DNA from 2 places in the Pseudomonas sp. P39-UII1 genome. Region 1 is predicted to be linked to the other one. Evidence: riboswitches for the same ligand, from Rfam matches in the RefSeq annotation. Region 1 holds a riboswitch; the other holds the start of a gene.

Region 1 (5,446 bases):
CAACCACTCGAGGTTGCCATGCTTGCCCACATGGATGACCGCATCGGCAGCAAAGGCATGGCGTAGCCAGAAATGGAACGCCAGGTAACCATGCGGCGGCACCAGGTCGGGGTCGTGGTACACGGCGCTGGGGTCGACCTGATAACCGCGCGCAGGTTGAATGCCGACGAAGGTCAGGCCAAAACGCAGGCCGGCCACCATCAGCCGGCCGCTGCGGTACATCGGGTCTTGCTCGGGCGGGCCCCAACGTTCCAGCACCGCTTGCTGGTTGGCGACGGGCAGGCGCGCGAAGGCGGCCTGATAATCCACCAGGCTCAAGCTCTGCGCACAGGGCCGCTGGTCGAGGTGATCGAGGTCGTTGGTCACGCCGCCGAGCAACTGGTGAATCAGCTGCGTGCCGCTGCCGGGAAGTGCGTCGAGCGGGTAACCTTCTGCCCGCAGCGCCTTGAGAATGTTCAGGGCGGCTGCGGGGGTGTCGAGCCCGACGCCATTGCCGATGCGCCCGTCACGGGTCGGGTAGTTGGCCAGCAACAGCGCCACGCGTTTCTGCCCGTTGGGCAGGCGCGCCAGCTCGACCCAGCGCCTTGCCAGCTCGGCCACGAAGTCCATGCGCTCGGGGTGGGCGCGGTAGCAGACCACGTCGGACTGGCTGCGCTCGCTGCGCCAGGCCATGTCCTTGAAGCTCACCGGGCGAGTAATGATGCGCCCGTCCAGCTCGGGCAAGGCAATGTGCATGGCCAGGTCGCGGGCACCCAGGCCCTGCTCGCTGGCTTCCCAACCGGGTTGGTTGTCCTGCGCGCAGATCGCCTGCAGCACCGGGATGTCGCGACGAAACGGCCGCAGGTTGGGGCGCTCCGGGCTGGACAGGGCAAAACCTGTGGTGTTGATCAACACCTCGGCCCCAACGTCGTCCAGCCAGCGTTCGACCTGTTCCAGGCACGCGCTTTCCTTGAGGCTGGCGACGGCAATCGGCAACGGGTTGAGGCCTGCGGCCTGCAGGCGTTCGCAGAACACGTCGATGAACGCAGTGTTTGCCGCCTGCAGGTGCGAACGGTAGAACAGCAGCGGCGCCACCGGGTAGTCCGGGTGCCACTCGCCGTACCAGTCTTCCAGGGCCGCCGCGGGTTTGGCCGGGTGATAGACCGATGTGCGCGGCAGCGGCTGCGGCGCGTCCCAGCTGTAATCGCGGCCCAGCCACTGGTTGGCCAGGCACTTGAACAGGTTGACGGCATTGGCCTTGCCGCCCTGGCGCAGGTAGTGCCAGAGGCGCTCGGCCGGTTCACCGGTAACGGTGCCAAGGCCGGTCAGCTCAGGGTCCGGGCGGTCGTCACCCGGCACCAGAATCAGCTGCACGCCGCGCGCGGTCAGCTCGACCAACTGCTCGACGCCATAGCGCCAATAGCCGACCCCACCGTGCAACGACACCAGGATTACCTTGGCATGGCGCAGTACCTCGTCGATATACAGATCGACCGAAGCATGGTTCTGCACCTGCATGGGGTTGGCCAGGCGCAGGCTGGGAAAGTCGTCTGGCAGTTGCTCGGCGGTTTCGGCGAGCAGTGCCAGGTGCGAGTCGCCGCTGCAGAGGATCACCAGCTCGGCGGGTGTCTGGCCGAGGTCGGCGATGCTGTCGTCCGGCACGAAGCCGCCGGGCTGGGTCCGCAGCAGGTGCATGGGTCAGGCGCCCAGGGCTTGGCGCAGGCGCGCTTCCAGTTGCGCGGCATCGAGGTCCTGGCCAATCAGTACCAGGCGGGTCATGCGCGGCTCGCCAGCGCGCCAGGCACGGTCGAAGTGCTTGTCGAAACGGGTGCCCACGCCCTGGACCAGCAGGCGCATCGGCTTGCCGGGGATGGCTGCGAAACCTTTGGCCCGCAGAATGCCGAACTCCACTACCAGCTGGGTCAAGGCGTCGAGCAGCAGGGCTTCGTCGGCTTCCGGCAGGTCGATGGAGATGGAATCGAAGGCGTCATGGTCGTGGTCATCATGATCGTCGTCGCCGTCATGGTGGGCGTCATGGTGGGTGCGACGGCCATCGATGTGCGCTTCCGACTCAGCGCCAATACCCAACAGCACGTCCAGCGGCAGGCGGCCGCTGCTGGCTTCGATCACCTTGACCGCAGGCGGCAGTTCTTCGGCGACTTCGGCGCGCACCTTGGCCAGGCCTTCGGCGTCGATCAGGTCGGCTTTGTTGAGGACCACCAGGTCGGCACTGGCCAACTGATCGGCGAACAGTTCGTGCAGCGGCGATTCGTGGTCCAGGTTGGGGTCGAGCTTGCGCTGGGCGTCGACCTGGTCGGGGTAGGCGGCGAAGGTGCCAGCGGCCACGGCCGGGCTGTCGACCACGGTGATTACCGCGTCGACGGTGCAGGCGTTACGGATTTCTGGCCACTGGAAGGCCTGTACCAACGGTTTTGGCAGGGCCAGGCCGCTGGTTTCGATGAGGATGTGGTCGAGGTCGCCGCGGCGGGCCACGAGTTCGCGCATCACCGGGAAGAACTCTTCCTGCACGGTGCAGCACAGGCAGCCGTTGGCCAGTTCGTAGACACGGCCGCTGGCCTCTTCCTCGGTGCAGCCGATGCTGCACTGCTTGAGGATTTCGCCGTCGATGCCGAGCTCACCGAACTCGTTGACGATGACCGCGATGCGACGGCCCTGAGCATTGTCGAGCATGTGCCGGAGCAAGGTGGTCTTGCCCGAGCCGAGGAAGCCGGTGACGATGGTGACGGGGAGCTTGGCCAGTGTTTTCATGTCGCGTTGCCCTTGGCAGGATGGCGCGGGCATGCGGGACGAAAGCCTCGGGCCAGGCCGGCCGGGCTCGTTCGCCACCGGATCACCCCGCCCGGTTGAAAGTCGAAATCGTTGCGAGGCAGGTCTCCTGGCTTGCACCGTTCAGGCCTTGATCAGACAAGAGCCTGGCGGGATGACGCCTTCCCGCGCCTGGGCGCAGTGGCTGTGTCGATCCGTTGCCGGTACTTACAGTTGCGGGGGCAGCCGCGGCTTGTACCGCGTTCCCGTCTTAGCTTCGGTTTGGCCGAAGAACCTCGAAGCGGCAAGGCTACGCGGGGGGTGGCGGGTGGTCAACTCATGGCTTGAGATTTGTGGCGCCCTGGCGACCGAGCGCCGCGCGGGCGGCGCTCGATTTGCGCACCACCACGGCATTCAAGGAGCCCCCTTCGCGTCCCACTCCGCCTCCCCCCAACCCCATCAACCAATTGACGCCACCCCTGCCCCGTGCTCTCCTTACACCCTGCGTTCAGGTGCCCCCACGGGGGTGAAACGGGAAACCGGTGCGTCGCAGGCCCTCGACCAGGGCCCGACAACTCCGGTGCTGCCCCCGCAACGGTAAGCGAGCGAAGCGTCTAGACCACTGTGCCAAGCAGTACGGCATGGGAAGGTGACGCGTTCACAGGAGCCCTGCTCCTCCTCGCAAGCCCGGAGACCGGCCTGGCGTTCATGAACACCCCGCGGTGGGCGGGCGCTGTCGCATTCCCCTGGGCCATCCACGCCCGGGGCTGTCGCGCTCGCCTGTGCCCCGTTGCCCCTATAAAAAGCAAAGCAGAGGAACGCGTCATGCCCACCACCAGCGCCAAACACACCATCGCCACCCCCGTCACCCTCAGCCAGCGCGTCATCATCGCCGCCGGCGCCAGCCTGCTTGGCCTGTGCCTGATTTACTTCGCCGGCTTCTCGCACATCGAAGCCGTGCACAACGCCGCCCACGACACCCGCCACAGCGCCGCCTTCCCCTGCCACTGAGACCGCCCCATGATCAAGCGCATTGCCCGCACCGCCGGGTTCAGCGGCCTGCTTGCAGCGTTGCTGCTGACCCTGCTGCAAAGCTTCTGGGTCGCCCCGCTGATCCTCCAGGCGGAAACCTACGAATCGGCAGCCCCTGCCGCCGAGCACCATAGCCATGACGGCGAAGCGGCCGTTGCCCACGAACATGCAGCAGGCCATGAACACAGTGCCGAGGCCTGGTCGCCAGAGGACGGCTGGCAGCGCATCCTGTCCACCACCGGTGGCAACCTGGTCGTCGCCGTCGGTTTTGCCCTGATCCTCGCTGCGCTTTACAGCCTGCGTGAACCCAACCGCGTCAGCACCGGTGCGCTCTGGGGCCTGGCCGGGTTTGCGGTGTTCTGCCTGGCGCCCACCCTGGGCCTGCCGCCGGAGCTGCCCGGCACCGCCGCCGCCGACCTCGGCCAGCGCCAAAGCTGGTGGATCGGCACCGCTGCCGCCACCGGGCTGGGGCTGGCGCTGCTGGTGTTCGCCCGCCATTGGCTATTCAAGGTGATCGGCGTGGTCTTGCTGGCAGTCCCCCACGTGATCGGTGCTCCGCAACCCGACGTCCACCAAAGCCTGGCTCCTGAGGCCCTGGAAACCCAGTTCAAGATCGCATCCTGGGTAACCAATGCCGCCTTCTGGCTGGCCTTGGGCCTGCTCAGCGCCTGGCTGTACCGCCGCTCCAGCCACGCCTGATGGCAAACCAGCACCCACCGCCGGCCCTGTACGCCGGCTTTGGTTGCCGCCGGGGCTGCCCGGTGGACGTGCTCGACACGCTGCTGCGTCAGGCCCTGGAAAGCCACGGCCTGGCGCTGGCAGCGCTGCGCGGCATTGCCAGCATCGATTTGAAGGCCGACGAGCCAGGCCTGCAACAACTCGCCAAACGTTACGGCTTACCCTTGATGCTGTTCACCGCCAGCCAGCTGCACCCCTTCGAGCCCCTGCTCAGCCATCGCTCTGCGCTGGCCCACGCCCACAGCGGCTGCTGGGGTGTCGCGGAAAGCGCGGCCCTGGCCCTCGCGCACCTCGACCACGGCAATGCCAGGCTCCAGGTGACGCGGCAATCGCTTGGCCCCGCTACCCTCGCCCTCGCCTGCGGCGGATAATCGCTACATCCATTACCTGCAAGGAATCTTCATGACGGTCTACTTCATCGGCGCCGGCCCCGGCGACCCCGAGCTGATCACGGTCAAGGGGCAACGCCTGATCCGTCAGTGCCCGGTGATCATCTACGCCGGCTCTCTAGTGCCGACGGCAGTGCTCGAGGGCCATCAGGCCGAGACAGTCATCAACAGTGCCGAACTGCACCTGGACCAGATCATCGAGGCCATGCACACGGCCCATATAAAAGGCCAGGATGTGGCCCGGGTACACAGTGGCGACCCCAGCCTGTATGGCGCCATCGGCGAACAGATCCGCCATCTGCGCGAGTTGAATATCGGTTACCAGATCATCCCCGGCGTTACGGCCACCTCCGCCAGCGCCGCATTGCTGGGCTGTGAACTAACCCTGCCAGAGGTCGCGCAAACGGTGATTCTCACCCGTTACGGCGACAGCTCACCGATGCCTGCTGGCGAACAACTGAGCGACCTGGCGCGCCATGGCAGTACCTTGGCCATCCACCTGGGGGTCAAGCACCTGGCCCGTATCGTCGACGAACTTGTGC
Region 2 (5,446 bases), on a different contig from region 1:
GGGTAGCCGCTCCACGGCGCTTCGCCGTAGCCGTTGAGCATGCGTAGCACGACGAACCCCAGCACGGCGATCACGCCTGCCAGCAGCAGCTGATGCTGACGCTGGTGCGCCTGCACACCACGGCCGAACCATGGGCCAAGGCCATAGCCCAGGGCGATCACGCCGATCCACGGCAGCACCGGGTAGGAGGTTCGCAGGCGCAGGCTGTCGGAAACCTCCAGCCAGCCACGGTCATGCAGGATCGCCCAAGGCACGTGCATCGCCGAACCGCTGCCAGAGTGCAGGCCATCGAGCAGGTTGTGGCCGGCGATGAGCACGCCAGCCAAGCCCAGCAGCGCGGGGCGCGGCAGCCACACCAGCAGCGACAGGGCGATCATGCTGACACCGATGGCCCAGATCACCTGCAGGTAGATCACGCTGGGCGGCAGCTGGAAGGTCCAGGCGAAGTTGACCAGGGTGAACTCCAGCACCACCAGGAACAGGCCGCGCTTGAACAGGAACGCCGAGACATCGCTGCGGCCCTGGTACTTTTCGCCGTACAGCCAGGCCGACAGGCCGGTGAGCAGTACGAACACCGGCGCGCACAGGTGGGCCAGGGTGCGGCTGGCGAACAGCGACGGGTCGGTAACGTCGATGGCCATCGGGTCGCTGACCTGACGGTGCAGGAAGAACGTCTCGCGAACGTGGTCGAGCAGCATGAACAGAATCACCAGGCCGCGCAGGGCGTCGATGCTCTGCAGGCGCTGGGTGAGCAGGGTGGGGGTGGCGGCGGCACTTGTCATGGAAGAGGGTCGCAGGCAGGAATGGATGTCAAATGAAACGTTATCTTATAACTATTCCATGACTGCCTGGTAGTGGTTTTTGTGCTGTTCATGCGGGCCTCATCGCCGGCAAGCCGGCTCCCACACGGCGCTGCTGTACCTGTAGGAGCCGGCTTGCCGGCGATGAGGCCGGTACAGCCAACTCAGATCAGAAGCTGTAATCCACGGTAGCAAAGTACGACCGCGGCACGCCCATGATCCACTGCGTGCCACTGAACGCCGAGGCCACGTACTCCCGGTCGAACAGGTTGTTCACCTGCAACCCGAGCCGCACGTCCGGCAACACCTGCCAGCCGATGTTGGCATCGACCACGGTGTACCCCGGTGCGCGCTGGGTGTTGGCAGTGTCGGCGTAGCGCTCATCCACATAGCGCGCGCCAATGCCGGCTTCCACCTGCTGGCCGAACCCCTTGGTCAGCCACAGGTTGGCGGTACGCCGTGGCACATTGGCCGGGCGGTTGCCGCTGCGGTCCTGGGGCCCACCGCCGGCCGTCTCGTCGAAGTCGTCATACCTGGCGCGCAACAGCGAGGCATTGGCAGAAACCTGCCATTGCTGCGGCAAGGCCAGCTCCAGCGTCGCCTCCAGGCCATCGGAGGTCTGTTGCCCGGCCTGCTGCTTTTCGTGGGTGAGCGGGTCATCCACCAGCAGCTTTTTCTTGACGATGTGGAAGGCCGCCAGGGTCCACTCCCCGCGACCTTCCCAGAAGCGTTGCTTGAGGCCCAGCTCGGTCTGCTTCGACTCGGTCAGGTCGTAGTTCATCTGCGTCGGGCTCAGGCTGATCAGGTTGTTCACCCCGTCCTCGCTGGTGGAATACTGGCCGTACAGCGACAGGTTGTCAGTGGCTGCAAACACCAGCCCGGCGCGCCAGTTGCCGCCTTGCAGGCTGCGGTCGCTGCGCGTGTTGTTGGTGAGGTTGTCGCGGTCGATGTGGTTCTGGTCGCGGCGCACGCCGGTCACCAGCGACAGGCGCTCGGTCAGTTGCAGGCGGTTCTCGGCAAACAGGGCGAAGGTGTGGGTGGTGGAAAGGGTTTGCGGGCGGGTGGGCGAATCGCTGTGGAACCCGCCCGGGGCCGGTTGCCATGGGTCGATGTAGTCGCCGCCGACGTCGTTGTACGGCGCGTTGCTGTCCACGTTGAAACGCACCTTGTTGTACTCGGCACCGACCAGGGTCCTGCTCGCCAGGCCAAACAACGAATGGTCGAAGGTGAAGGTCTGGCGGTCACCGATCTGCTCCTGGTTGTGCTTGATCTGCAGGTAGCTCTGGCGCAGCAGCTGCCCACGGTCGGCATCCCAGCTGTAGTCCTCGGCGTTGCGCCAGTGGCGGCGGCTTTTGATGTAGTAGAGCTGGTTGCTGGCGCTGAGCTGGTCGTTGATGGCCCAGTCGGTAGTGAGGCGGGTCCACTCGTCGTGGTAGCGCTGCACGTCATTCTGGATGTTGTAGTTCTTCTTGCGCAGGCTGCTGCGGTAGTGCCCGTCGATCAGCGGGGTGCCGTAGTAGTTCGCCGGCTGCGCGTCGCCACGTTCATGGGCCAGGGTGAAACTCAAATCGTCGCTGGCGTCGAAGCGCAGCGCCGCGCTGAGTGCCAGGCTGCGCGACTCGGTGCGGTCGACCCAGCCGTTGCCCGCCTGCTGGTTGAGGGTGAGGCGGTAGCTCAGGCGCTCGCTGAGGCTGCCGCCGCTGTCCAGGCCGAGTTGTTGGCGGTCCCAGGAGCCATAGCCCAGGCGCAGGTGGTTGTGAATGTCGCCGGTCACGGGCTTTTTCGGGATGACGTTGATCACTGCACCGGTGGCGCCTTCTCCATACAGCACCGAAGCCGGGCCGCGAATCACATCGATGCGCTCGACCATCCACGGGTCGACCGGGAACGTCTGGGTGCCAGCACCGGTATACAGGCGCGCGCCGTCGAACAAGGTCATCACCGAACCTTGCCCGGTAAAGCCGCGGGCCGACAGGCCGGTGCCGCCATCACCCGGGCTGCCGACGAAGGTGATGCCCGGCGAGCGGGTCACGGCGTCCTGCACGGTGAAGTTGTTGCGTTGCTGGATCTGTTCGGCGGTGATGCTGCTGGTACTGGCCGGGGTTTCCAGGGCGCTGAGGTTCAGGCGTGAACCAGCCTGGGTCGGCGTGGCGAGGTCGACGTGTTGGTCATCGCGGGTGTCGGTGACGGCCGTGGACGGCAGCGCCAGGACGGCTGAGCCTTGGTCATCGGCCAGGGCTGGCAGGGCGACGGCCAGGCAGGCCGCCAGAGGGTGAAGCTTGAAGAAACGGGACATGTCTTTCCACTGCTGCAGGAATGAATGGATCCCGGTGGAAAACACGCAAAGGCGCAACCGCACACGCAGGCGCGCACGCGGATACCGGCCTGCGCCCGCCCACCGCGGGTTGCCAAGTGAAGCCTCAGGCCGGTCTCCGGGCTTGCGAGGGTCATGACGCCTTCACCTTCCCATGCAGGTGCACAGTGGTGTGTCGAAGGTATCGCTCGCTTACCGTTGCGGGGGCAGCGCCGGACTTGTCGTGGAACACGACGCACCGGCTTCCCGTTTCACCCTGCGCACGGCGGCGCAGGACACCTGAAACTGGCGCGCATATGACCACTCGCGGGCACGCGCGTCAATCATGTGGAGGGTTGGCAATAGTGTGACGAAACACAGAGTTGGGCGAATTTGATGATTTTTTTCCGAACTTTCGCGGCGGGGCTATTCTCGTAATGAGGGTTCGCCATTCGTTTCGCTGTCATGGAGACTTCACGCATGCGTACTCGTTATCTGTTACGTCATACCTGCATTCTTGCCCTGATGGGCTCACCTCTGGCGGCCACTGCCGCACCCAGCACCGATCCATTGTTCACCCTTGGCCTGTTAGGCGCTTACGACGAATTCAACTTTCATGGGGGGCAGCAAAGCCAGTCGGAACACGTGGGTGAGGGTGGCGTTTTCGCCAACTTCGGTAACAAGATGACGGCCGAATCCGGGTTCATCTACCAGGTCGGTGCAGAAGGCAAATACACCAAGCAGAAGGACAACAAGCTCAAGGAAGCCCAGGCTAACCTCGACCTGGGTTGGCGGGCGGCACTGGATGCGCGCAACTTTGTCGATGTGATCGTGGGCGCGGGCTACGCCTGGACGCGGTTCGAAATCGAGGGCCGCAGGCTGGACAGCGACTTGACCTACAAAGGGCCCTACGCCAAGGCGGCGCTCGGTTACAACCATCAGTTCGATGCGGCAACGCTGCGGGTGGAGGCTGGCGTGCGGCGCAGCATCGATGGCAAGGTGAAGCTCGATGTGGAACGACTCGGCAGCGACAGGGCGGACACGAGGGACCGCACCAACCCGTATGCCGAGATCAGCCTGCTGATGAACCAGCAGGGCGACTTCCCGATTTATGCCGGGGTGTATTACACCCGCACCAACTACGAGCTGGACGAAGACACCTTGCTGGCAGACAACACCGAACTCAAGCGTGACGAGTACGGGGTCAAACTGGGCCTGTCGTTCTGAACCTGAAGGGTTGAAACGTAGCGGCCCCTTCGTGGCGCAAGCCTTGAAGAGGCCGGTACATTCGGGGTTGCTTGCCGATCAATGCGCCCCTGCCGATTTGCTCAGGTCGCTTTGCGCCCACTCGGTGTAAATGCACGCATCCGCTACCGCCCAACGCACCTTCACGGTATCGCCCGGCTGCATCGGCATGCCAGCGGCCGACAATGCTTTCACGGTCATTTCCGTACCGCCTGGGGTCATCACGTGGCAGGTCTGGCTTTCGCCAAGGAACAGCACTTCGCCGACTTTCGCGATGACCTCGTTCCAGCCCGTGGGCAACGGTTCGCGCGCCGCTTGTTCAGTGGTCAGGGCCAGGGCTTTTTCCGGGCGCACCATGATCAGTGCGTCCTGCCCGGCGGCCAGGCCAGGTGTCAGGCGGATCGCCAGCGGCTGGCCCTCGAAACTGCCGGCGCCATGGCCGCTGGCCTTGATCTGCAGGAAGTTCGAGTTGCCCAGGAACGAGGCGACGAAGGCATTCGGCGGGTTCTGGTACAGGTCGTAACCGGTGCCCAGGCCGACGATCTTGCCGTGGCTGAAGATGGCGATGCGCTGGGACAGGCGCATGGCTTCTTCCTGGTCATGGGTCACATAGACGATGGTGATGCCCAGGCGCCGATGCAACTGGCGCAGTTCATCCTGCAGGTCTTCGCGCAGCTTCTTGTCCAGCGCGCCGAGCGGTTCGTCCATCAGCAGGATGCGCGGCTCGTAGACCAGCGCGCGGGCAATCGCCACGCGCTGTTGCTGCCCGCCCGACATCTGCGAGGGCTTGCGGTGCGCGAATTGCTCCAGCTGCACCAGCTTGAGCATGGCGTCGACCCGCTTGCTGGTTTCTGCAGCGCCGAGTTTGCGGATAGCCAGTGGGAAGGCGATGTTGTCGCGCACGTTCAGGTGCGGGAACAGCGAGTAGCGTTGGAACACCATGCCGATGTCGCGCTTGTGCGGCGGCACGTTCACCAGCGACTGGCCTTCGACCAGGATTTCGCCGCTGCTGGGTGTCTCGAAGCCGGCCAGCATCGACAGGGTGGTGGACTTGCCAGAGCCGCTGGAGCCGAGGAACGTGAGAAACTCGCCGTCCTGGATTTCCAGG

What was found. A riboswitch is a leader RNA that binds a small molecule or an ion and turns the genes downstream of it on or off. The one in region 1 is predicted to bind cobalamin.
Region 2: another riboswitch for cobalamin. It lies ahead of ABEH27_RS07555 (TonB-dependent receptor); the one in region 1 lies ahead of ABEH27_RS14725 (CbtB-domain containing protein).

What each region holds. Positions count from the first base shown of each region.
Region 1 is NZ_JBDFPP010000010.1:63,792-69,237, forward strand. It holds gene cobN (cobaltochelatase subunit CobN) at 1-1,674, opposite strand, end outside; gene cobW (cobalamin biosynthesis protein CobW) at 1,678-2,748, opposite strand; cobalamin riboswitch at 2,848-3,059, opposite strand; cobalamin riboswitch at 3,239-3,463, shown strand; gene ABEH27_RS14725 (CbtB-domain containing protein) at 3,571-3,756, shown strand; gene ABEH27_RS14730 (CbtA family protein) at 3,766-4,476, shown strand; gene ABEH27_RS14735 (cobalamin biosynthesis protein) at 4,476-4,886, shown strand; gene cobM (precorrin-4 C(11)-methyltransferase) at 4,918-5,446, shown strand, end outside.
Region 2 is NZ_JBDFPP010000004.1:108,064-113,509, forward strand. It holds gene ABEH27_RS07550 (heparan-alpha-glucosaminide N-acetyltransferase domain-containing protein) at 1-782, opposite strand, end outside; gene ABEH27_RS07555 (TonB-dependent receptor) at 970-3,096, opposite strand; cobalamin riboswitch at 3,206-3,412, opposite strand; gene ABEH27_RS07560 (outer membrane beta-barrel protein) at 3,574-4,320, shown strand; gene ABEH27_RS07565 (ABC transporter ATP-binding protein) at 4,399-5,446, opposite strand, start outside.